DNA from 3 places in the Streptomyces sp. NPDC028289 genome. Region 3 is predicted to be linked to each of the others. Evidence: riboswitches for the same ligand, from Rfam matches in the RefSeq annotation. Region 3 holds a riboswitch; each other region holds the start of a gene.
The links. Region 3 has a riboswitch for cyclic di-AMP ahead of ACZ4UV_RS30445 (C40 family peptidase). Riboswitches for the same ligand answer to the same signal wherever they lie in the genome.
Positions count from the first base shown of each region.

Region 1: linked by a shared signal. The riboswitch ahead of ACZ4UV_RS42295 (M23 family metallopeptidase) and the one ahead of ACZ4UV_RS30445 (C40 family peptidase) in region 3 are both predicted to bind cyclic di-AMP.
Region 2: linked by a shared signal. The riboswitch ahead of ACZ4UV_RS36165 (transglycosylase family protein) and the one ahead of ACZ4UV_RS30445 (C40 family peptidase) in region 3 are both predicted to bind cyclic di-AMP.

Region 1 covers NZ_JBVHTI010000009.1:556,996-563,896, reverse strand. The annotation lists gene ACZ4UV_RS42305 (M16 family metallopeptidase) at 1-171, shown strand, start outside; gene ACZ4UV_RS42300 (M16 family metallopeptidase) at 168-1,556, shown strand; cyclic di-AMP (ydaO/yuaA leader) riboswitch at 1,749-1,912, shown strand; gene ACZ4UV_RS42295 (M23 family metallopeptidase) at 1,925-2,680, shown strand; gene ACZ4UV_RS42290 (GntR family transcriptional regulator) at 3,084-3,779, shown strand; gene ACZ4UV_RS42285 (HPr family phosphocarrier protein) at 4,086-4,367, opposite strand; gene ACZ4UV_RS42280 (bifunctional acetate--CoA ligase family protein/GNAT family N-acetyltransferase) at 4,544-6,901, shown strand, end outside.
Region 2 covers NZ_JBVHTI010000007.1:649,053-655,953, forward strand. The annotation lists gene ACZ4UV_RS36155 (cytochrome P450 family protein) at 1-1,118, shown strand, start outside; gene ACZ4UV_RS36160 (transglycosylase family protein) at 1,319-2,329, shown strand; cyclic di-AMP (ydaO/yuaA leader) riboswitch at 2,512-2,685, shown strand; gene ACZ4UV_RS36165 (transglycosylase family protein) at 2,690-3,379, shown strand; gene eno (phosphopyruvate hydratase) at 3,783-5,069, shown strand; gene ACZ4UV_RS36175 (FtsB family cell division protein) at 5,178-5,654, shown strand; gene ACZ4UV_RS36180 (DUF501 domain-containing protein) at 5,684-6,202, shown strand; gene ACZ4UV_RS36185 (Ppx/GppA phosphatase family protein) at 6,341-6,901, shown strand, end outside.
Region 3 covers NZ_JBVHTI010000006.1:270,971-277,871, forward strand. The annotation lists gene ACZ4UV_RS30440 (NAD-dependent epimerase/dehydratase family protein) at 1-310, shown strand, start outside; gene ACZ4UV_RS30445 (C40 family peptidase) at 338-2,641, opposite strand; cyclic di-AMP (ydaO/yuaA leader) riboswitch at 2,652-2,827, opposite strand; gene ACZ4UV_RS30450 (DUF1996 domain-containing protein) at 3,233-5,203, shown strand; gene ACZ4UV_RS30455 (lipase family protein) at 5,454-6,770, shown strand; gene ACZ4UV_RS30460 (flavodoxin family protein) at 6,866-6,901, shown strand, end outside.

The DNA of each region.
Region 1 (6,901 bases), on a different contig from region 3:
GTCCAGGAGGTCGCCAAGGCCCGCCTGCGCCCCGACAACCGCGCGGTGCTCGTCTACGAGCCGCTGTCCGCGGAGTCCGCGGAGCACACCCAGGAGGCGGGGCGCGGCGAGGACCCGGAGCAGGAAGCGACCGTAGAGGCCGGCAACGAGAACGAGGAGACGGCCAAGTGACCGAGCTCGCCACCATGGACTTCCACCCCCAGCCGCAGCCGGGCGAGGCCAGGCCCTGGGCGTTCCCGGCCCCCGAGCGCGCCACCCTGGACAACGGCCTGACCGTGCTGCGCTGCCACCGCCCCGGCCAGCAGGTCGTCGCCGTCGAGGTGCTCCTGGACGCGCCCCTGGACGCCGAGCCGGCCGGCCTGGACGGCGTCGCCACGATCATGGCGCGCGCCTTCTCCGAGGGCACCGACAAGCACGCGGCCGAGGAGTACGCCGCCGAGCTGGAGCGGGCCGGTGCCACCCTCGACGCGCACGCCGACCACCCCGGCGTCCGCGTCAGCCTGGAGGTCCCCGCCTCCCGGCTGGCCAAGGGCCTCGGGCTGCTCTCCGACGCCCTGAGGGCGCCCGCCTTCGCCGAGAGCGAGGTCGAGCGGCTGGTCCGCAACCGCCTCGACGAGATCCCGCACGAGCTGGCCAACCCCAGCCGCCGGGCCGCCAAGGAGCTCTACAAGGAGCTGTTCCCGTCGACCGCGCGGATGTCCCGTCCCCGCCAGGGCACCGAGGACACCGTCGAGAAGATCGACGCGGCCGCCGTCCGCGCGTTCTACGACCGGCACGTCCGGCCCGCCACGGCCACCGCGGTCGTCGTCGGCGACCTGACCGGCATCGACCTGGACGAGCTGCTCGGCGAGACCCTGGGCGCCTGGCGCGGCTCCACCGCGCAGCCCCGCCCGGTCCCGCCGGTGACCGCCGACGACACCGGCCGGGTCGTGATCGTGGACCGCCCCGGCGCCGTCCAGACCCAGCTCCTCATCGGCCGCGTCGGCTCCGACCGGCACGACCGCGTCTGGCCCGCCCAGGTGCTCGGCACCTACTGCCTGGGCGGCACCCTCACCTCCCGCCTGGACCGCGTCCTGCGCGAGGAGAAGGGCTACACCTACGGCGTCCGTTCCTTCGGGCAGGTCCTGCGGTCCGCTCCCGACGGCACCGGCGCGTCCATGCTGGCCATCAGCGGCTCGGTGGACACCCCGAACACCGGCCCGGCCCTGCTGGACCTGTGGACGGTGCTGCGCACGCTCGCCGCCGAGGGCCTCACGGACGCCGAGCGCGACGTGGCCGTGCAGAACCTCGTCGGGGTGGCTCCGCTCAAGTACGAGACGGCGGCGGCCGTCGCCGGCACCCTGGCCGACCAGGTCGAGCAGCACCTGCCCGACGACTTCCAGGCCACGCTGTACCGGCAACTCGCCAACACGGGCACCGTGGAGGCCACCGCGGCGGTCGTGAACGCCTTCCCGGTGGACCGCCTGGTGACCGTCCTCGTCGGGGACGCGGCACAGATCAAGGAGCCCGTCGAGGCGCTCGGGATCGGCGAAGTCACGGTCGTCGCCGCCGAGTAGCGGCACGCGCGTGTGCGGAGCCCTGGTGACCACCCGGTCACCAGGGCTCTGGAATGTCCGAATTGGGGTGGAGGTTGCCTGTCTGCCCTGTGGGATGCGCGACAAAAACAGGGTTCCGTTTGAGCATTGAAGGCGGGCCCTCGTAGGTTCTTCCGGGCTGTCCGTCAGGCATCGCGCCGCGTCCGCGGCACCGGACAGCCATCGCCGAGTCCCCGTACGGCGCGAGCCAGGGGAGCCGGGGACCCACGCAGTCCCTGGGGTGAATCGGGCGCCCGCGCGTGTCGCGAGGGGGCCCGTAGGAGACCTTCCTGCTCCGAACCCGTCAGCTAACCCGGTAGGCGAGAGGGAAGGAAAGGACCAGCCTCTACATGGCGTTCATGTGCGCCTCCGGGAAGCACCGTCGTCCCGGCCGGGTGAAGCGCACCACCGCGCAGGCCGCCGGTATCGCGGCCCTCACCACCACGGGTGTCATCGGCACCGTCTCCGCCGCTCCGGCGCTCGCCGCCGAGAACTCCGTCGAGCAGACCGGCCTCACCCCGGTCATCACGATCAGTGACTCCGTCGCCGAGCAGATCGACGCCCAGGCCGCCGCCCAGAAGGCGGTCGCCGAGCGCAAGGCGGCCGAGGAGGCCGCCCGCAAGAAGGCCGCGGAGCAGGCCGCAAAGGAGCGCGCGGCCAAGGTACGCGCCGCCCGCGAGGCCGAGCGCAAGCGCCTCAACACCTTCGTCGCGCCGATCAGCGACTCCTACGTCTCCACCGGCTACAAGACCGGCGGCTCCCTGTGGTCCTCGGGCGCCCACACCGGCATCGACTTCCACGCCGCGAGCGGTACGGTCGTGCACGCCGTCGGCACCGGCACGGTCGTCTCCACGGGCTGGGGCGGGGCGTACGGCAACGAGATCGTCATCAAGATGGCCGACGGCATGTACACCCAGTACGGCCACCTGTCGTCCATCGGCGTCTCGGTGGGCCAGAAGGTCACCCCGGGCCAGCAGATAGGTCTGTCCGGCGCGACCGGCAACACGACCGGCCCCCACCTCCACTTCGAGGCCCGCACGACCCCCGAGTACGGCTCCGACGTCGACCCGGTCGCCTACCTCCGCAAGCACGGCGTGAACGTCTGACGGGAGCGGGACGGGCGTCGCGCCGGGACCGACGTGGTTGCGGTGCGTGCCAGGGGTGCGGGTGTGTCGTGGCCGGTCGCGCAGTTCCCCGCGCCCCTTTCAGGGGCGTCACGCGCAGCGCCCCTGAAGGGGCGCGGGGAACTGCGCGAGCAACCCCCACGCGCCCGCACCCGGCCACCGAGGCGAACCCGGCATGGCAACACGCTGCCAGCCCGGCGACAACCCGTGAGATCTTCCGAAGCCCCGGCCTCAGTGCCGGGGCTTTCGTCGTTTTCGTGCCCCCGCTGTCCAAAATATATCCCTGGATTCCGGCCCCCCGTCGGAAATTCCGGCTCATTGCAATAGAGTCACGGAACGGGCGCCACTCGGCGGCGTTTCACGGGGATTAAGGCGGAGGTCGGACATGCGTATTCCGGCGCACTCGGTATGCACGGCGATCCGGGACGACATCGTCGCGGGTGTCTACGAGCGCGGCAGCCGGCTCACCGAGGAACTCCTGGCCCGCCGTTACGGGGTCTCGCGCGTCCCCGTCCGTGAGGCCCTGCGCACCCTGGAGGCCGAGGGCTTCGTAGTGACGCGCCGGCACGCGGGCGCGTGCGTGGCCGAACCGACCGAGCAGGAGGCCGCCGACCTGCTGGAGATGCGCATGCTCCTGGAGCCGCTCGGCGCCTCCCGGGCCGCCCAGCGCCGCACCGAGGCCCACCTCAAGGTGCTGCGCGGACTGGTCAGGCTGGGGCAGGAGCGGGCCAGGCGGGGCAACAGCGAGGACCTGCGCTCGCTGGGCGGCTGGTTCCACGAGACCCTTGCGCAGGCCTCCGGCAGCCACGCCCTGACCTCGACGCTCACCCAGCTCCGCCACAAGATCGCCTGGATGTACACCGTGGAGACGCCGGCCAACCCCGTGGAGTCCTGGACGGAGCACGGCGCCATCGTGGACGCCGTGGCGCGCGGCGACGGCGACCGCGCCCGGGCGATCACGGCCCTGCACACCGAGCGCTCGACGGTCTCCCACCGGCTGCGCTTTCCCGGCGCCACCGAACGGGCGAACGGCGTGAGGACTTCGCAACACCCCGTAAACATGTCGGGCCTGCGGCATTAACACGCGCGCCGTATACAAAGAGGTGTTATTCGGCGGGGGCTGTTTTCCGTGCCCGAATTCACGCGCGCCAGGAATTAGCGGTCGCGCTTCTTTCGTGTGCGCGCGGTAAAGCCGGGCGTCCGGGTCTTCACAAACTCCGGGACGGGGTCGTCGTAAAGCCATGGGCGGCCCCGTCGCGAAGTCATGTGCGGCTGTCATGGAATTGCGGCATGTGACGGCCGGCCCGGGTGGGGCGGCGGGAACGCGGCGAGGCCGCGCCACCCCCGAGGGAGTGGCGCGGCCTCGGACCGTGCGGGCGTCGGGCGCTCAGACGGTCTCGGGGAGCTCCTCGAGACCCTCGGCGACCAGCTTGGCCAGGCGGTCGAGGGCGGCGTCGGCGCCCTCGGCGTCGGAGGCGAGGACGATCTCCTCCCCACCCTGGGCGCCCAGCCCCAGGACAGCCAGCATGGAGGCCGCGTTGACGGGGTTGCCGTCGGCCTTGGCGATCGTCACCGGGATACCTGCGGCCGTGGCGGCCCGGACGAAGATGGAAGCGGGGCGGGCGTGGAGGCCCTCGGCCCAGCCGACGTTGACGCGGCGCTCAGCCATGTGATGCTGCCCTTCGGTGTTCAGGGTTGTCTAGACCAGTTTCCCATATCGTGAAGCATGCCCGGAGGGCGCGTGAACCCCTCCGGGTGTGTCGTCGGACCGCGGCCTCGGTCCGACGTCCGTCCTCCACAGACTGCCTCGCGCCGTTGTCGGACGCGAGCCGTACTCTGGGGCCCATGCAGACCCCGGCGGACCCGCAGGACCGGCACGAGTACCCGTCCCACTGGGAGGCTGACGTGGTGCTGCGCGACGGGGGTACCGCGCGCATCCGGCCCATCACCGTTGATGACGCCGAGCGCCTGGTCAGCTTCTACGAGCAGGTCTCGGACGAGTCGAAGTACTACCGCTTCTTCGCGCCCTACCCCAGGCTCTCCGCCAAGGACGTCCACCGCTTCACGCACCACGACTTTGTGGACAGGGTGGGACTCGCGGCCACCATCGGCGGCGAGTTCATCGCAACCGTACGCTATGACCGCATTGGCGCCGACGGGACGCCCGCCTCCGCGCCCGCCGACGAGGCCGAGGTCGCCTTCCTCGTCCAGGACGCCCACCAGGGCCGGGGCGTCGCCTCCGCCCTCCTTGAGCACATCGCGGCCGTCGCCCGCGAGCGCGGGATCCGCCGCTTCGCCGCCGAGGTGCTGCCCGCCAACACCAAGATGATCAAGGTGTTCATGGACGCCGGCTACACCCAGAAGCGCAGCTTCGAGGACGGCGTCGTGCGTCTTGAGTTCGACCTGGAGCCCACGGACCGCTCCCTCGCCGTGCAGCGCGCCCGCGAGCAGCGTGCGGAGGCCCGTTCGGTACGACGCCTGCTGGCACCGGGGTCCGTGGCCGTGATCGGCGTCGGCCGCGCGCCCGGCGGGGTCGGCCGCAGCGTCCTCGGCAACCTGCGGGACGCCGGCTTCACCGGCCGCCTGCACGCCGTGAACCAAGCCTTCCCGGACGACCTCAAGGAGGTCGACGGGGTGCCCGCGCACCGCTCCGTGCGGGACATCGGCGGGCCTGTCGACCTCGCCGTGGTCGCCGTACCGGCCGAGCACGTCCCCGAGGTCGTCACCGAGTGCGGCGAGCACGGCGTCCAGGGTCTCGTCGTCCTGGCCGCCGGGTACGCGGAGAGCGGTCCCGACGGCAGGGAGCGCCAGCGCGCGCTCGTGCGGCAGGCCCGCACGTACGGCATGCGCATCATCGGCCCCAACGCCTTCGGGATCATCAACACCGCGGCCGACGTCCGGCTGAACGCCTCCCTCGCACCCGAGATGCCCCGCCCCGGCCGCATCGGCCTGTTCGCCCAGTCCGGCGCCATCGGCATCGCCCTGCTCTCCCGGCTGCACCGGCGCGGCGGCGGCGTCACCGGCACCACGGGCGTCTCCACCTTCGTCTCCTCCGGCAACCGCGCGGACGTCTCCGGCAACGACGTCCTCCAGTACTGGTACGACGACCCCGAGACGGACGTCGTCCTCATGTACCTGGAGTCCATCGGCAACCCGCGCAAGTTCACGCGTCTCGCCCGGCGGACGGGAGCGGCGAAGCCGCTGGTCGTGGTGCAGGGGGCGGGGCAGGCGCCCCCGGGCCACGCGGTACGGGCGACGCGGCTGCCGCACGCCACGGTGTCCGCGCTGCTCAGGCAGGCCGGGGTGATTCGCGTCGACACCATCACCGAGCTGGTCGACGCGGGGCTGCTGCTCGCACGGCAGCCGCTGCCGGCGGGGCCGCGGGTGGCGATCCTCGGCAACTCGGAGTCGCTCGGGCTGCTGACGTACGACCGGTGCCTGGCGGAGGGGCTGCGCCCGGCGCGGCCGCTGGACCTGACGACCGGGGCGTCCGCGGCGGACTTCCACCGGGCGCTGTCGCGGGCGCTGGCGGACGAGTCGTGCGACGCGGTGGTCGTCACGGCGATTCCGACGATCGGGGAGGGGACGGTGGGGGACGCGGAGCTGGCGGAGGCGCTCAGGTCGGCGGCGGAGGGGGTTCCCGGGAAGCCGGTGCTTGTGGTGCACGTGGAACTCGGGGGGCTGGCGGAGGCGCTGTCGGCTGCGGGCCGTACCGCACCGCAAGCGGCTGCACCGGCACCCGGTGGCGGTGGCGGTGCCCACCCTCCCCCACTCTCGGCTTCGCTCGAGCGGGGGGACCCCCATCGCCCTGCGGAGCGCCTGCCCACCGCGGTACCGGCGAAACTCCCCTACTCCCGTCTCATCCCCGCCTACCCCGCCGCCGAGCGGGCCGTTCGAGCGCTTGCCGAAGCCGTGAAGTACGCGCAGTGGCAGCGGGAGGCCGCCGAGCCCGGGAAGGTGCCCGAGTTCGACGACATCGACGAGCAGGGCGCCGCCGAGCTGATCGGCGGGCTGCTCGAACGCGGCGAAGGGCTCACCATCGGCGTCGAGGAGACCTGCCGGCTGCTCGGCAAGTACGGCATCGACGTGCACCGCGCGCTGCCCGCCCCTACCCCCGATGCCTCCGTCGCAGCCGCCCGCGACCTCGGCTACCCCGTCGCCCTCAAGGCCACCGCCCCCCACCTGCGCCACCGCGCCGACCTG
Region 2 (6,901 bases), on a different contig from region 3:
ACGGGGACGCCAAGCAGGCCCTCGCCGACCCCCGTCTGTCCAAGAACCCGGCGCATCACGACGAGCCCGCGCACGCCAAGGGGAAGACCGGCATCCCCGGGGAGCGCAAGGCCGAGTTGATGACGCACCTGCTCAACATCGACCCGCCGGACCACACCCGGCTGCGGCGGCTGGTGAGCAAGGCGTTCACCCCGCGCCGGGTGGCCGAGTTCGCGCCGCGGGTCCGGGAGCTGACCGACCGGCTCATCGACGGGTTCGCGGAGCGGGGCGAGGCCGACCTCATCCACGAGTTCGCCTTCCCGCTCCCCATCTACGCCATCTGCGACCTGCTCGGCGTCCCGCCCGAGGACCAGGACGACTTCCGGGACTGGGCGGGGATGATGATCCGGCACGGGGGCGGGCCGCGGGGCGGGGTCGCGCGGTCGGTGAAGAAGATGCGCGGGTACCTGGCCGAGCTGATCCACCGGAAGCGGGAGGCGCTGCCCGCCGAGGCCGGTCCCGGCGAGGACCTCATCTCCGGGCTCATCCGGGCCTCGGACCACGGCGAGCACCTCACCGAGAACGAGGCCGCGGCCATGGCCTTCATCCTGTTGTTCGCGGGTTTCGAGACCACCGTCAACCTGATCGGCAACGGGACGTACGCGCTGCTCACCCACCCCGGGCAGCGGACACGTCTGCAGGAGTCCCTGGCCGCCGGTGAGCGCGGGCTGTTGGAGACCGGCGTCGAGGAACTGCTGCGCTACGACGGGCCGGTGGAGCTGGCCACCTGGCGGTTCGCCACCGAGCCGGTCGACATCGGCGGGCAGCGCATCGCGCCCGGCGACCCGGTCCTGGTCGTCCTGGCCGCGGCCGACCGGGACCCGGATCGGTTCGCCGAGCCGGACACCCTCGACCTCGCCCGGCGGGACAACCAGCACCTCGGCTACGGCCACGGCATCCACTACTGCCTCGGGGCCCCGCTCGCCCGCCTGGAGGGGCAGACCGCGCTCGCCGGCCTCCTCACCCGCCTCCCCGACCTGCGACTCGCGGTGGACGAGAGCGAGTTGCGGTGGCGCGGCGGGCTCATCATGCGCGGACTGCGCACCCTGCCCGTGGAGTTCACGCCGGCCGGTCGCTGAAGCCCCCCGCAGGCCCTCGCCGAGGCTTGTACCGGCCCGTGGGGGTAAAAGGTGACCGACGTTCAAGTCTGTGATCTTCACGTGATCTACGCGGCATTAACTTGTGACAAGTGATCGTCTGCCGATACGTTCACCCATCAGCGCGGCGCCCCTGCGGGAACCGTCGCGCCGGTCACCGCTGTCGCTCGAAAGGTTTCCGCATGCTCTCCGGGAACGGTCGTCACCGTCGCCCCCGCCAGGCTCCGGCACTCCTCGTCGCGGCCGGGGTGACCGGCTCCGCCATCGCCATCCCGCTCCTAGGCGCGGTGAACGCCAGCGCGGCCGACGGCTCGACCTGGGACCAGGTGGCCGAGTGCGAGAGCGGCGGCTCCTGGAGCGCCGACAACGGCACGGGCTACTACGGCGGCCTCCAGATGTCCCTGGACGACTGGAGCAAGTACGGGGGGCTGGAGTACGCCGGCACGCCGGACCAGGCGAGCCGTTCGCAGCAGATCGCGGTCGCCGAGAAGATACTCGCCGACCAGGGCACCAAGCCCTGGCGGACCTGCGCCCTGCTCGCCGGCCTCTCGTCCGACGACGCCTCGGTGAACGTCGACACGGGACTCGGCGACTCGGGCGATTCATCCGGTTCCTCCGACTCGTCTGACTCGTCCTCCGGACTGTCGGACTCGTCCTCCTCTTCCGGCTCCGACTCGTCTTCGGGCGCCACGGACTCCGGGAACGACTCCGCCGCCCCCTCTCCGAGTGCGAGTGCCGACGACGGCTCCAAGGGGGACAGTTCCAGCAAGTCCAACAAGACGGACAAGTCGGAATCCTCCGACTCCGACGCAGGCTCCGGCGCCTCGAAGGCGAGCGAGAGTCCCGTCACCTCCGGGATCGACGACTCGGACAATTCATGGCAGACCGGCGGCTCTTGGAGCCTGGTCGACACGGGAGCCGTCAGCAGCGGCGGCAAGCACCGCGGCGGCTCGGCGGACGAAAGCGTGACAAACGGTCAGAGTGTCACCTCCTCCGGCCGCCACGCCTCCCGCGATGCCGGCACCTACACCGTCCGCGACGGCGACACCCTTGCCTCCATCGCCGACTCCCTTGACCTCGACGGTGGATGGCGTGCGCTCTACGCCGCGAACAAGGCCGACATCGGCACCGACCCGAACGCCATCACCCCCGGTCAGACCCTGAAACTCGGCAGCGAATCGGACGAAAAGTAGCGGGAGTTGACGTCCCGCTTCGAGTTGAATGTCCGTTTTGGTGAAAGTGTGGGATGAGTCTCAGAAGCCCTGATCATCTTTGAAATTCACCTGATGGCCTGTTTACGGTCAAGGCCGCTCGTCACCACGAGCCCCGGCCGTCGCAACGCCGAGTCCTGCCAGCGGCCGCCCGGGAACAGTCGTCGCGTCATGCGCCGTAGGCAGGAGCGGGGGACCCAAGGTAAGTGCCGGGGCCGGTAGTTGAGGCTGCCGATCCGGCTCGGGGTGAAGCCGCGCACCGACACACGGTGTGCGGCCGGGCAACTCAACCGGCCCGAACCCGACAGCTCACCTCGCAGGCGTCGGTGAGGGGATCGATCCATGCTGTTCTCCGGCAAGGGCAAGCACCGTCGTCCGTCCAAGGCCGTCCGCGCCATCGCTGTCGCCGGTGTCACCGGCGTCGCCGTCGCCGCCCCGCTGATGGCGGCCGGCAGCGCCTCCGCCGCCACCGCCTCCGAGTGGGACGCCGTCGCCCAGTGCGAGTCCGGCGGCAACTGGGCCATCAACACCGGCAACGGCTACTACGGTGGTCTGCAGTTCTCCGCCTCCACCTGGGCCGCGTACGGCGGCACGCAGTACGCCGCGCAGGCCAACCAGGCCACCAAGGCGCAGCAGATCCAGATCGCCGAGAAGGTCCTCGCCGCCCAGGGCAAGGGGGCCTGGCCGGTCTGCGGCACGGGCCTGTCCAGCGCCACCTACACCGGCGGCAGCTCCAGCAGCTCCTCCGGCTCCAGCTCGTCGAGCAGCAGCACCAGCACCCGCTCGACCGACACCCAGGCCGCCTCCCGCTCCGCCGAGCGCCCGGCCGCCAAGAAGACCGTCACCACCCCGACCGGCAAGAAGGTCAAGAAGGGCGACGGCGAGTACAAGGTCGTCAAGGGCGACACCCTCAGCTCGATCGCCGAGAAGCACAAGGTCAAGGGCGGCTGGCAGGCGCTGTTCAAGCTGAACAAGGACATCGTCGACGACGCCGACTTCATCTACCCGGGCCAGCAGCTGCACCTGAAGTAGGGCACCTGACGCAGCGCGCGGCGCGGCCGCCGAAAGTATTGAGCGGCGCCCAGCTGAACCACAGCTCCCACACAGCCGTGGTCCCCATAGTGGAGACCACGTGAGGGTCACCCCCCGTCCCCCACAGGCCCCCGCTCCGGTGCGTTTTCCCCCGTACGCACCGGGGCGGGGTTTCTCTTTGCCGCCCCTTCCCGGCGCGCTTCTTGGCCCGCTCTTCTTCCGTTCTTCATCGGGACCCCCTTTGTTCCGCGCATGAACAATGAGTACCGTCTGTGTGTCCACGGGCCGGTCGGTCGTGCCGGCCGACGGCCCTCGGACGGTTAGGCTCTAGTCGCAAGGCTGAGCAAGGGCCGACGAGGCCCACGTGCGCCCCGCACAACCAGCGTCACATCCCAAGAAGGAGATGCTCGTGCCGTCCATCGACGTCGTCGTAGCCCGGGAAATCCTGGACTCCCGAGGCAACCCCACGGTCGAGGTCGAGGTCGGCCTCGACGACGGCAGCACGGGTCGTGCCGCCGTTCCGTCCGGCGCCTCCACCGGTGCCTTCGAGGCCATCGAGCTCCGTGACGGCGACCCCAACCGCTACCAGGGCAAGGGCGTCGAGAAGGCCGTCCTCGCCGTCATCGAGCAGATCGGCCCGGAGCTCGTCGGCTACGACGCCACCGAGCAGCGCCTGATCGACCAGGCCATGTTCGACCTGGACGCCACCGACAACAAGGGCTCGCTCGGCGCCAACGCCATCCTCGGTGTCTCCCTCGCCGTCGCGCACGCCGCCTCCGAGGCGTCCGACCTGCCGCTGTTCCGCTACCTCGGTGGCCCGAACGCGCACCTGCTGCCCGTCCCGATGATGAACATCCTCAACGGCGGCTCGCACGCGGACTCCAACGTCGACATCCAGGAGTTCATGATCGCCCCGATCGGCGCGGAGTCCTTCTCCGAGGCGCTGCGCTGGGGTGCCGAGGTCTACCACACCCTGAAGAAGGTCCTGAAGGGCAAGGGTCTGGCCACCGGCCTCGGCGACGAGGGCGGCTTCGCCCCGAACCTGGAGTCGAACCGCGCCGCGCTCGACCTCATCCTGGAGGCCATCAAGCAGGCCGGTTACGTCCCCGGCGAGCAGATCGCGCTCGCGCTCGACGTCGCCGCGTCCGAGTTCTACAAGGACGGCAAGTACGAGTTCGAGGGCAAGTCCCGCTCGGCCGCCGAGATGACCGAGTACTACGAGGAGCTCGTCGCCTCCTACCCGCTGGTCTCCATCGAGGACCCGCTGTTCGAGGACGACTGGGCGGGCTGGAAGGTCCTCACCGACAAGCTCGGCGACAAGGTGCAGATCGTCGGCGACGACCTGTTCGTCACCAACCCGGAGCGCCTGGCCCGCGGCATCGAGGAGGGCACCGCCAACGCCCTGCTGGTGAAGGTGAACCAGATCGGTTCGCTCACCGAGACCCTGGACGCCGTCGAGCTCGCCCAGCGCAACGGCTTCAAGTGCATGATGTCGCACCGCTCCGGCGAGACCGAGGACGTCACCATCGCCGACCTCGCCGTCGCCACCAACTGCGGCCAGATCAAGACCGGCGCCCCGGCCCGCTCCGAGCGCGTCGCCAAGTACAACCAGCTGCTGCGCATCGAGGAGATCCTCGACGACGCGGCGGTGTACGCGGGCCGCAGCGCGTTCCCCCGCTTCAAGGGCTGAGCCCGCTAGAGGGTAAGGCTTAGCCAGTCGTACGTACGTCCCCGTACCCGGTCCCGTACCGTGTCCGGGGACGTACGCACGTATCAGGGCGACCAGGGAGGCGGGGACATGGCCGTGAAGGACCGGGACCGGTTCTCCACCGCGACCAGGCTCAAGCTGCTCGGCGAGCAGACGGCTGCCCGGGTCTACCGTTCCCAGACCAGGCGCCAGGCCCGGCGCTCCCGGCTCACCGGCCGCGCCGCGCTGCTCGCGATCGTGCTGTGCACGATGGTCGTCGCGCTCGCCTATCCGATGCGGCAGTACGTCTCCCAGCGCGCCGAGATCTCCGACCTCGAACGGCAGCAGGAGCAGGCCCGGCAGCGGGTCGAGCAGCTGCGGGACCTCAAGGCGCGGTGGCAGGACGACGCGTACGCCGAGCAGCAGATCCGCGAGCGGCTGCACTACGTGATGCCGGGGGAGACCGGGTTCGTCGTGATCGACCCCGGTGCCGCCAAGCAGGCGCACGCCTACCTCGGGGCGGCCGACCGGCCCTGGTACGCGAACGTCTGGGACGGCGTCGACAAGTCCGACGCGTCCGACCAGTGAACCGACAGAAAGCCACGCAGAACACAGTCATGCAAACGCCTCCGCCCTCCACCCCGCGCACCGAGCCGACCGACGCGGACGTCGAGGCCTTCAAGCAGCAGCTCGGGCGGCCGCCGCGCGGGCTGCGGGCCATCGCGCACCGGTGCCCGTGCGGGCAGCCGGACGTCGTGGAGACCGCGCCGCGGCTGCCGGACGGGACGCCGTTCCCGACGCTGTACTACCTGACGTGCCCGAAGGCCGCGTCCGCCATCGGGACCCTCGAGGCCAACGGCGTGATGAAGGAGATGACGGCGCGGCTGGAGAGCGATCCGGAGCTGGCGGCGGCGTACCGGGCCGCCCACGAGGACTACATCCGGCGCCGGGACGAGATCGAGGAGCTGACGGGCTTTCCCAGCGCCGGGGGGATGCCGGACCGGGTGAAGTGCCTCCACGTCCTGGTGGCCCACTCGCTGGCCGCCGGCCCCGGCGTGAACCCGCTCGGCGACGAGGCGATCGCCATGCTGCCGGAGTGGTGGGCCAAGGGTGCCTGCGTGGTCACGGGCGAGTGACGTGCCGTCCAGGGGCCCCGCCCCCTGGACCCCCGAGGCCTTCGCCCACCCACCACCCGACTCGGTCCGCCGAGAAGGTGCCGCCCCGGCTCGGCTCGGTCCGCCGAGAAGTCACGAACAGAGAAGGAACCCACTGCCATGACCCGCGTCGCCGCCATCGATTGCGGAACCAACTCCATCCGGCTGCTCGTCGCCGACGCGAACCCGGAGACGGGGGAGCTCGTCGATCTGGACCGGCGGATGGTGATCGTGCGGCTCGGGCAGGGGGTGGACCGGACCGGGCGGCTGGCGCCGGAGGCACTGCAGCGGACGTTCGCGGCCTGCCGGGAGTACGCGGCGGTCATCAAGGAGTACGGGGCGGAGCGGCTGCGGTTCGTGGCCACCTCCGCCTCCCGTGACGCCGAGAACCGGGACGAGTTCGTGCGCGGCGTGCTCGACATCCTCGGCGTCGAGCCGGAGGTCATCAGCGGCGACCAGGAGGCCGAGTTCTCCTTCACGGGCGCGACGAGGGAGCTGGCGGGGCGCGACGACCTCGCCAAGCCGTTCCTCGTCGTGGACATCGGCGGCGGGTCGACGGAGTTCGTCGTGGGCGACGCACACGTGCGGGCCGCCCGGTCCGTGGACGTCGGGTGCGTGCGGATGACCGAGCGGCACCTCGTGCACGAGGGGCACGTCAGCGACCCGCCCACCGAGGCCGAG
Region 3 (6,901 bases):
CCCGGTGGCCAGGGGCCGATACATCGTGGCCAACGAGACGATGACGTCGTTCCACGAGATGTCCCGGATCATCCGCACCCGCCACCCCTGGGACCCACGCCTGCCGCGCACCGCGCTCCCGCACGGCCCGGTACGGGTCCTCGGCCCGCTCTTCGGCCTCACCCAGGACTACATACGCAAGCACCTCGGCATCCGCTTCCGCGTCGACAACGGCCGCAGCGTCCACGAACTGGGTCTTGCCTACCGGCCCGTCGAGGAGACCCTCCTGGACCACCACGAGAGCTGGCGCACGCGGCGGCGGAGGGTCTGAGCCCGACGGCCGGGGGGCACAGGGGGGTCAGGCCGGGCGGATCACGCGGTGGATCGCCGACTCCCCGGCGTTGTAGATCGACTCCTCGCGGATGAGCGCCCCGGGGCTCGGCGCGTGCACCATCGTGCCGCCGCCCGCGTAGATCCCGACGTGACTGTCGTCGTCGAAGAAGAAGACCAGGTCACCGGGTTCGACGGCGGCCAGCGTGATCGGCGTGCCGGCCAGCGTCTGCTCCTGCGCGGTACGCGGCAGCGTGACACCGGCGGCGCGCCAGGCGGCCTGGGTCAGGCTGGAGGCGTCGTACGCCCCCGGCCCGGTGGCTCCCCAGACACACGGCCGGCCGATCTGCTCCCGGGCGAACGCCAGCGCCTTCATGGCCTTGCCCGGCTCGGCCCCGACGCCCGGCTGGACGAAGGCACCGGGTTCGGCGTAGGCGCCGGGCGCGGCTGCGGTGGGCGCCGGGGCGGGGACCTGCGGGGGTGCGGTCGGCAGGGGCGTGGTGGGGAGCGGGGCGGTGAAGACCGGGGCCGGGGCGGCGGCGGTCATCGCCATGGCCGGCGCGGGCGCCGCCATCGCCTCGGGCGCCGCGGTCATGGCCATCGGCGCCGCGGCCATCGCCGGGGCCGGGGGTGCCGCCATCGGCGCTGCCATGGGGGCAGCCATCGGTGCCGCCGCGGGTGCTGCCATGGGGGCCGCCATCGGTGCCCCCGCCGGCGCGGGCATCGGCGCGGGCATCGGCGTGGGCATCGCGGCGGCGGGCGCTGCCATCGCCGTGGGCATGGCCATGGTGGCCGCGTAGGCGTAGGCACCGTCGGCGGGCTGCATGCCTGCCGCGTAGGCGTAGGCGTAGGCATCGTCGGCGGGCTGCAGGCCAGCCGCGTAGGCGCCGGACATGTCGGCGGCGGGGGCCGCGGCGAAGGGAGCGGCCGGTGGCATGGCGGCCATGGGCGCCGCGGGGGCCGCCGTGGTGTACGCGCCGATGCCGTAGGCGGTGTCGGCCGTGACCGGCGGTACGTCCGGGTAGGCGGCGGCCGCGTTCGGCGACATGACCCGGAAGCCGCCGGGGTCCATCGGGCCGGGGGCCGGGGCGGGAGCGGCCGCGGGAACGGCGGGCGCCGCCGTCGGGAAGGCGCCGCTGTTCGTGGGGGCGGTGGTCGGGAACGCGCCCGTGTCCGTGGGAGCCGCCGTCGGGAAGAAGCTCGTGCTCGCCATGGGGTCCACGGTCGGCAGGACGCTCGTGCTCGCCATGGGGTCGGCAGTCGGGAAGGCGCCCGCGTCGGCCGGGGTCGGCATCGGGAACGAACCCGTGGCACCCGGCGTCATGATGCGGAAGGAGCCGGTGTCCCCCGGGGACGGTGCCGGGGCCTGGGCGGCGCCCGCGTCCATGGCGGGCGCGCTCTGGTAGGTTCCGCCGCCCGAGCCGCCCGGGGTCATGACGCGGAAGCCGCCCGAGTCCGCCGAGGCCCGGGTCGGGGCGCTGTCGGCACCCCCCGGGGTCATGATGCGGAAGGTCCCGGTGTCCGACGGGGACACGATCGGGATGCCGCCCGTCTCGGTCACCGCCGGGAGCGCGCGGGTGGCGGCGGGGGAGTCGGTCCGGAAGGAGCCGCTGCCGGAGCGCTGGTTCGGTATGCCGGCGGCGGGAGCCTGCCACGGCTGCGCCGGGGCCTGGCGCTCGGGCGTCGGCCAGGGGCTGGGCGCCGGTGGAGCGGCCTGGGCGGCGGGGGCCGGGGCCGCGTCGAGGGCGGCGATCGCGCGCTGCCCGGTGCGCTGGGACAGCACCTCGCGCGCCTTGGCGAGCTTGAGCTGGTTCTTGGTCTTCGAGGTACCCGGCGTGGGCCGCTGCGGCCCGGCGGCGGGCAGCGCCCGCGGCGCACCCGAAGACCCCGCGGGCAGCGCCGCGGCGGGCCCCGCCGTCAGCTCCAGCTTCGGGCGCGCCGGCAGTTCACGGACGACCTCGATCTCGCTCTGCGCGGACGGTCCCGCGGTCAGCTCCAGCCGGGCCGGGCCGGAGTCCTCCAGCTGGCCGAGCAGGTCGGCGGCCATGGCGCTGACGGGCCGGCGCGGGCCGGGGCGGGCGGGCTGCCGGTCGGTGGGCAGCGCGGCCGGAACGCTCGGCCCCAGCTTCGAACGTGCTCCCTCGAACCACTCACGGGCGATGTTGTCCAGGCCCGGGTCGTCGCGCCGGGGCCGCTTGAACAGCGGGACACCGCGTGAGCGCGAGCCCCCGCTCAACGCACGCGTGGCGTTGTAGTTCCCGGTGGCGTTCTCGGCCTGGTCGTAGAGGCTGTCGATCCGCTGTCGAACCTCGTCACGGCTCTCGGGCGCCATTGAGGGGTCGTGCTCCTTCCGTACTCCGCCTACCGGGTTAGCTGTCGGGTTCGGGCGGTGGAATCCGGAAGGCATGCCCTACGGCCCTTGTCCTCGCGGACGGCGGCCGATTCACCCCAGTGGTTCGGTTGGGTCCCCGGCTCCGGATCCGCCCCTGAGGGGCACCGGACTCGGCGGAGGCCGCGCGGCCCGACGGGATTCGCCGGGGGGAGCCGAGCGGCTTGCCCGTCAACTTAGCCAACTTGTGTCACTCGTGTGAAGGTTGAAGTGGCTAATGTCCGATACGTATTTGTGATGTTCGTCGTAGCGTTCGGAACTCGACCGTACGGAACGGCATTTCGCGCGCATCCATTGCATTCGCAGGGTCACCGGGGCGTTGCCGTCGGTCGCGTTCCTCCTGTTCCGGGACACCCGCTTCCTGTGAGGTCACCGTGAATTCGCGGGTCTGTTGAACGCGGTGGTGCCGTGAGCCGTATAGGGCGGGGGATTTCCATGCCCGGCCGCCCACGACACAGGGGAACGACCTTGAGACGCAACAGGCGCAGACGCCCGACCGGCGCACAGCGCGCGACCTTCGCAGCGGTCGCCCTGATGCTCGGCGGCGCAGGACTGGTGGCGGTGAACGTCTATGCCTCGGCCACCGAGGGCGGCGGGGACCAGCAGGGGCAGGTCGCCACCGGCCAGGTGCTGTCCGCGCCCACGGTCTACTGCCCCGACGTCGGCAGCCGGCTGACCTCGGTACCGGACGGGGCCCGGGCCGACGTCGACGGTGAACTCGCCCGGATGGACCAGCAGATCGCCGTCGCCTACCAGCAACTCACCGAGCACGCCGCCGAGATCGAGCAGAACCCGGCCTTCGCCGACCAGGCGATCATCGGCCCGCTGAAGGAGCAGCGGTCCGCGTCGCTCCAGCGCATCGCCGAAGCCATCGGCCGCGAGGGCGACCGTCCGCAGGGCCTGGACGACCTCGCCGCCTGCACCCTGCGCTCGTCGAACCAGGGTGACGGGCAGTCAGCGGCACCGCAGGGCGGTGCCACGCCGAGCCAGAGCGGCCAGGGCAGCGCCGCACCGAGCCAGGGCACCGGCGCCGGCGGCCAGGGCGGCAACGGCCCGGTCGCCGCCGACTACGCGGACATCACCTCCGTCCAGCCCGACGTCACCACCCCGGCCGAGCGGCCCGGCGGCTCCAGCGGCACCTTCAGCTCCAGCTGCGGCGTCAACGCGAACGGACTGTTCAACTCGGACAACGTGATCGTCGCGCCCGGGGTCTCCAACGGCGCCCACCACTTCCACGACTACATCGGCAACCAGTCCAACAACGCCTTCGCCAGCGACCAGGACCTCGCGAACGCCGACACCAGCTGCGCGGACCAGGGTGACAAGTCCACGTACTACTGGCCCGTGCTGCGGCTGCAGAACGGCAAGCAGGAGCGGGACGCCGACAAGCCGGGCGGCGGCACCGAGGGCAACGCCGGGCAGATCGTCACGGCGAAGGAGGTCACGCTGACCTTCGAGGGCAACCCGACCTCCAAGGTCACCGAGATGCCGCGGCTGCTGCGCATCATCACCGGTGACGCCAAGGCGTTTGTCAACGGCCCGGCCAACGCCAACGCCTCCTGGAGCTGCACCGGTTACGAGAACCGGCAGCTCAAGGACAAGTACCCGCTCTGCCCCTCGGGCAGCGACGTCGTGCGCACGTTCAGGTTCCAGAGCTGCTGGGACGGCCGGAACATCGACAGCGCCAACCACCGCACCCACGTGGCGTTCGAGGCCCCCGACGGCAGCTGCCCGGCCGGATTCCAGGCCATCCCGCAGCTGGTGCAGCGCATCGTCTACGCCGTGGACGCGCCGAGCCTCCAGGACGGCGGCCGTACGGTCCCGCTGTTCGCGGTCGACTCGTTCCCCGAGCAGCTGCACAAGCCGGTCACCGACCACGGCGACTTCATCAACGTCTTCGACGAGGGCCTGATGCGGAAGATGGTCGACTGCATCAACTCCGGCCGGACCTGCGGGGCCGGGGCCGACGAGCAGCCGCCGTCGCAGAGCGCGGCGCCATCCGAGCCGTCCGAGCCGAGCGGGACCGCGAGCCCGGTCACGCCGCCGGCCGAGTCGCAGAGCGCCGAGCCGTCCGAGCCGGCGACCGAGCAGCCGTCGTCCGAGCCACCGGTCGGCACCCCGGCCACGCAGACCGCCACCGCCACCGCCACCGCTCCGGGCTCCGGCGGCACCGGGCTGCCGAGGGTCTACGCGACCGCGTCGCCGAAGAGGACGTCGACCACCAAGTCGTCGGGCGGCGGTGTGATCAGCGAGCCGACGCAGCGGCCCGACACCGAGGCACCGACCGCCGGTGACTCCGCCGCGCCGACCGGCACCGCGGTCGCCGCCCCGGCCGGCCAGGAGACCCCGGCCACCGGTTCCGGGACGGAGCCCCAGACCGAACCCCAGGCCGTCCAGGGCGGTCTCGCCGAGACCGGCGCCCACCTGTGGCCCGCCGTCTTCGGCGGCCTGCTGCTGGCCGGCGGGGCCGCGTTGCTCTGGCGCACCAGGCGGAACTCGGTCTGACCCCTCTCACCTACCGGTCAGCGTGTCCTGGGCGGGCTCGAACGTGGGGAGCATCTCGTCGTGCTCCGCGCTGCCGAGCCCGCCCAGCGCTTTTTGTTGACCTACCGTCATATTACTGAACCGTAACCTACCGACTGCTACCGCCGGTAATGCACGGCTCGTTACCGTCGGGTAAACCGCACCCGCCCCGTCGGCCGCTCCGGGGACGTCCGTTGCACCTCCCACGTCCAGCACGTCCAGGAGGTTCCCCATGCCTGTCCGTGTCCGTCTGGTGGCCACCGCCGTCGCCGCTGCCGCCTGCCTCTGTCTCCAGACCCTGCAGGCCACGGCCTCCCAGGCGGAGGTCTCCCGGGGCGTCACCATCCCCGCCTTCTACGACCCGCCTGCCACCCTCCCCACGGCCGACGGATCCCTCGTACGCACCGAACCCCTCCCGCTGGCCCTGAGCCTGCCGAGCCTGTCCGGCCCGCTGCCGGGCACCGCGACCCGCCTGATGTACAGGCCCACCGACTCGGCGGGCGACCCCGTCGCCGTCACCGGCGCCTACATCGAGCCCACCGCCCCCTGGCTCGGCCCCGGCGCCCGCCCGCTGGTCGCGCTGGCCCCCGGCACCATGGGACAGGGCGACCAGTGCGCCGCCTCCATGGGCCTGCAGTACCCGCTGCTCCTCAACGGCCGGACCGTGTCCGTCGGGTACGAGGACCTGTCGATCTACCGGCTGCTCGCCGAGGGCGTCGCGGTCGTCGTCACCGACTACGTAGGACTCGGCGCCACGGACCGGCTCCACACCTACGTCAACCGGCTCGACGGCGCCCACGCCGTCCTGGACGCCGTACGCGCCGCCCGGAACCTGCCCGGCGCCTCGGTCACCGCCGCCTCGCGCGTGGGCCTGTTCGGCTACAGCCAGGGCGGCGGCGCCACCGCCGCGGCCGCCGAGCTGCAGCCCGCCTACGCCCCGGACATCACCCTCTCCGGCACCTACGCCGGGGCGCCGCCCGCCGACCTCACCGCCGTCACCGCGGCCATCGACGGCAGCGACCTGGCGGGCGCCCTCGGCTGGGCGGTCAACGGCTTCGTCCAGGCCGACCCGGCGCTCGAACCGATCGTCGACGCCCATCTCGGCACGGCGGGCCGGGCCGCCCTCGCCGACCTGTCGACCATGTGCGTCGGCGACGCGCTGCTCGCCTACGGTTCCCAGCACAGCACCGCCTGGACGAACGACGGCAGCTCCATCTCCGACGTCATCGGCGAGGAACCCGCCCTCCAGGCCTTCCTGGACGAACAGCGCATCGGCCGGACCGCGCCCGCGAGCCCGGTCCGGCTGGCCACCGGCGTCAGCGACGACCTCGTCCCGCACGCGCAGGCCCGGCAGCTCGCCGTCGACTGGTGTGACAAGGGCGCGAACGTCACCTACGTGCCGGTCCTTCTGCCGGACGCGGGCCGGGCTCTGCTGAACCACCTCGAACCCCTGCTCACCGACCAGGGCGACGCCGTCGCCTGGCTCACCGCCCGCCTCTCCGGCGTACCGGCCGGCTCCAACTGCCGGAGCCTGCCGGTACAGCCCTGAACATGCGGCCTCCTACGCGCAGTCCTGCCCGTACAGCCCTGAGCGCCGCCCGCCGCCGTTTGCCGTCGGCGGGCACCGCACGGCAGGGTGCCGGTGTGCCCACCTTGCTGATCGTCCACCACACCCCCTCA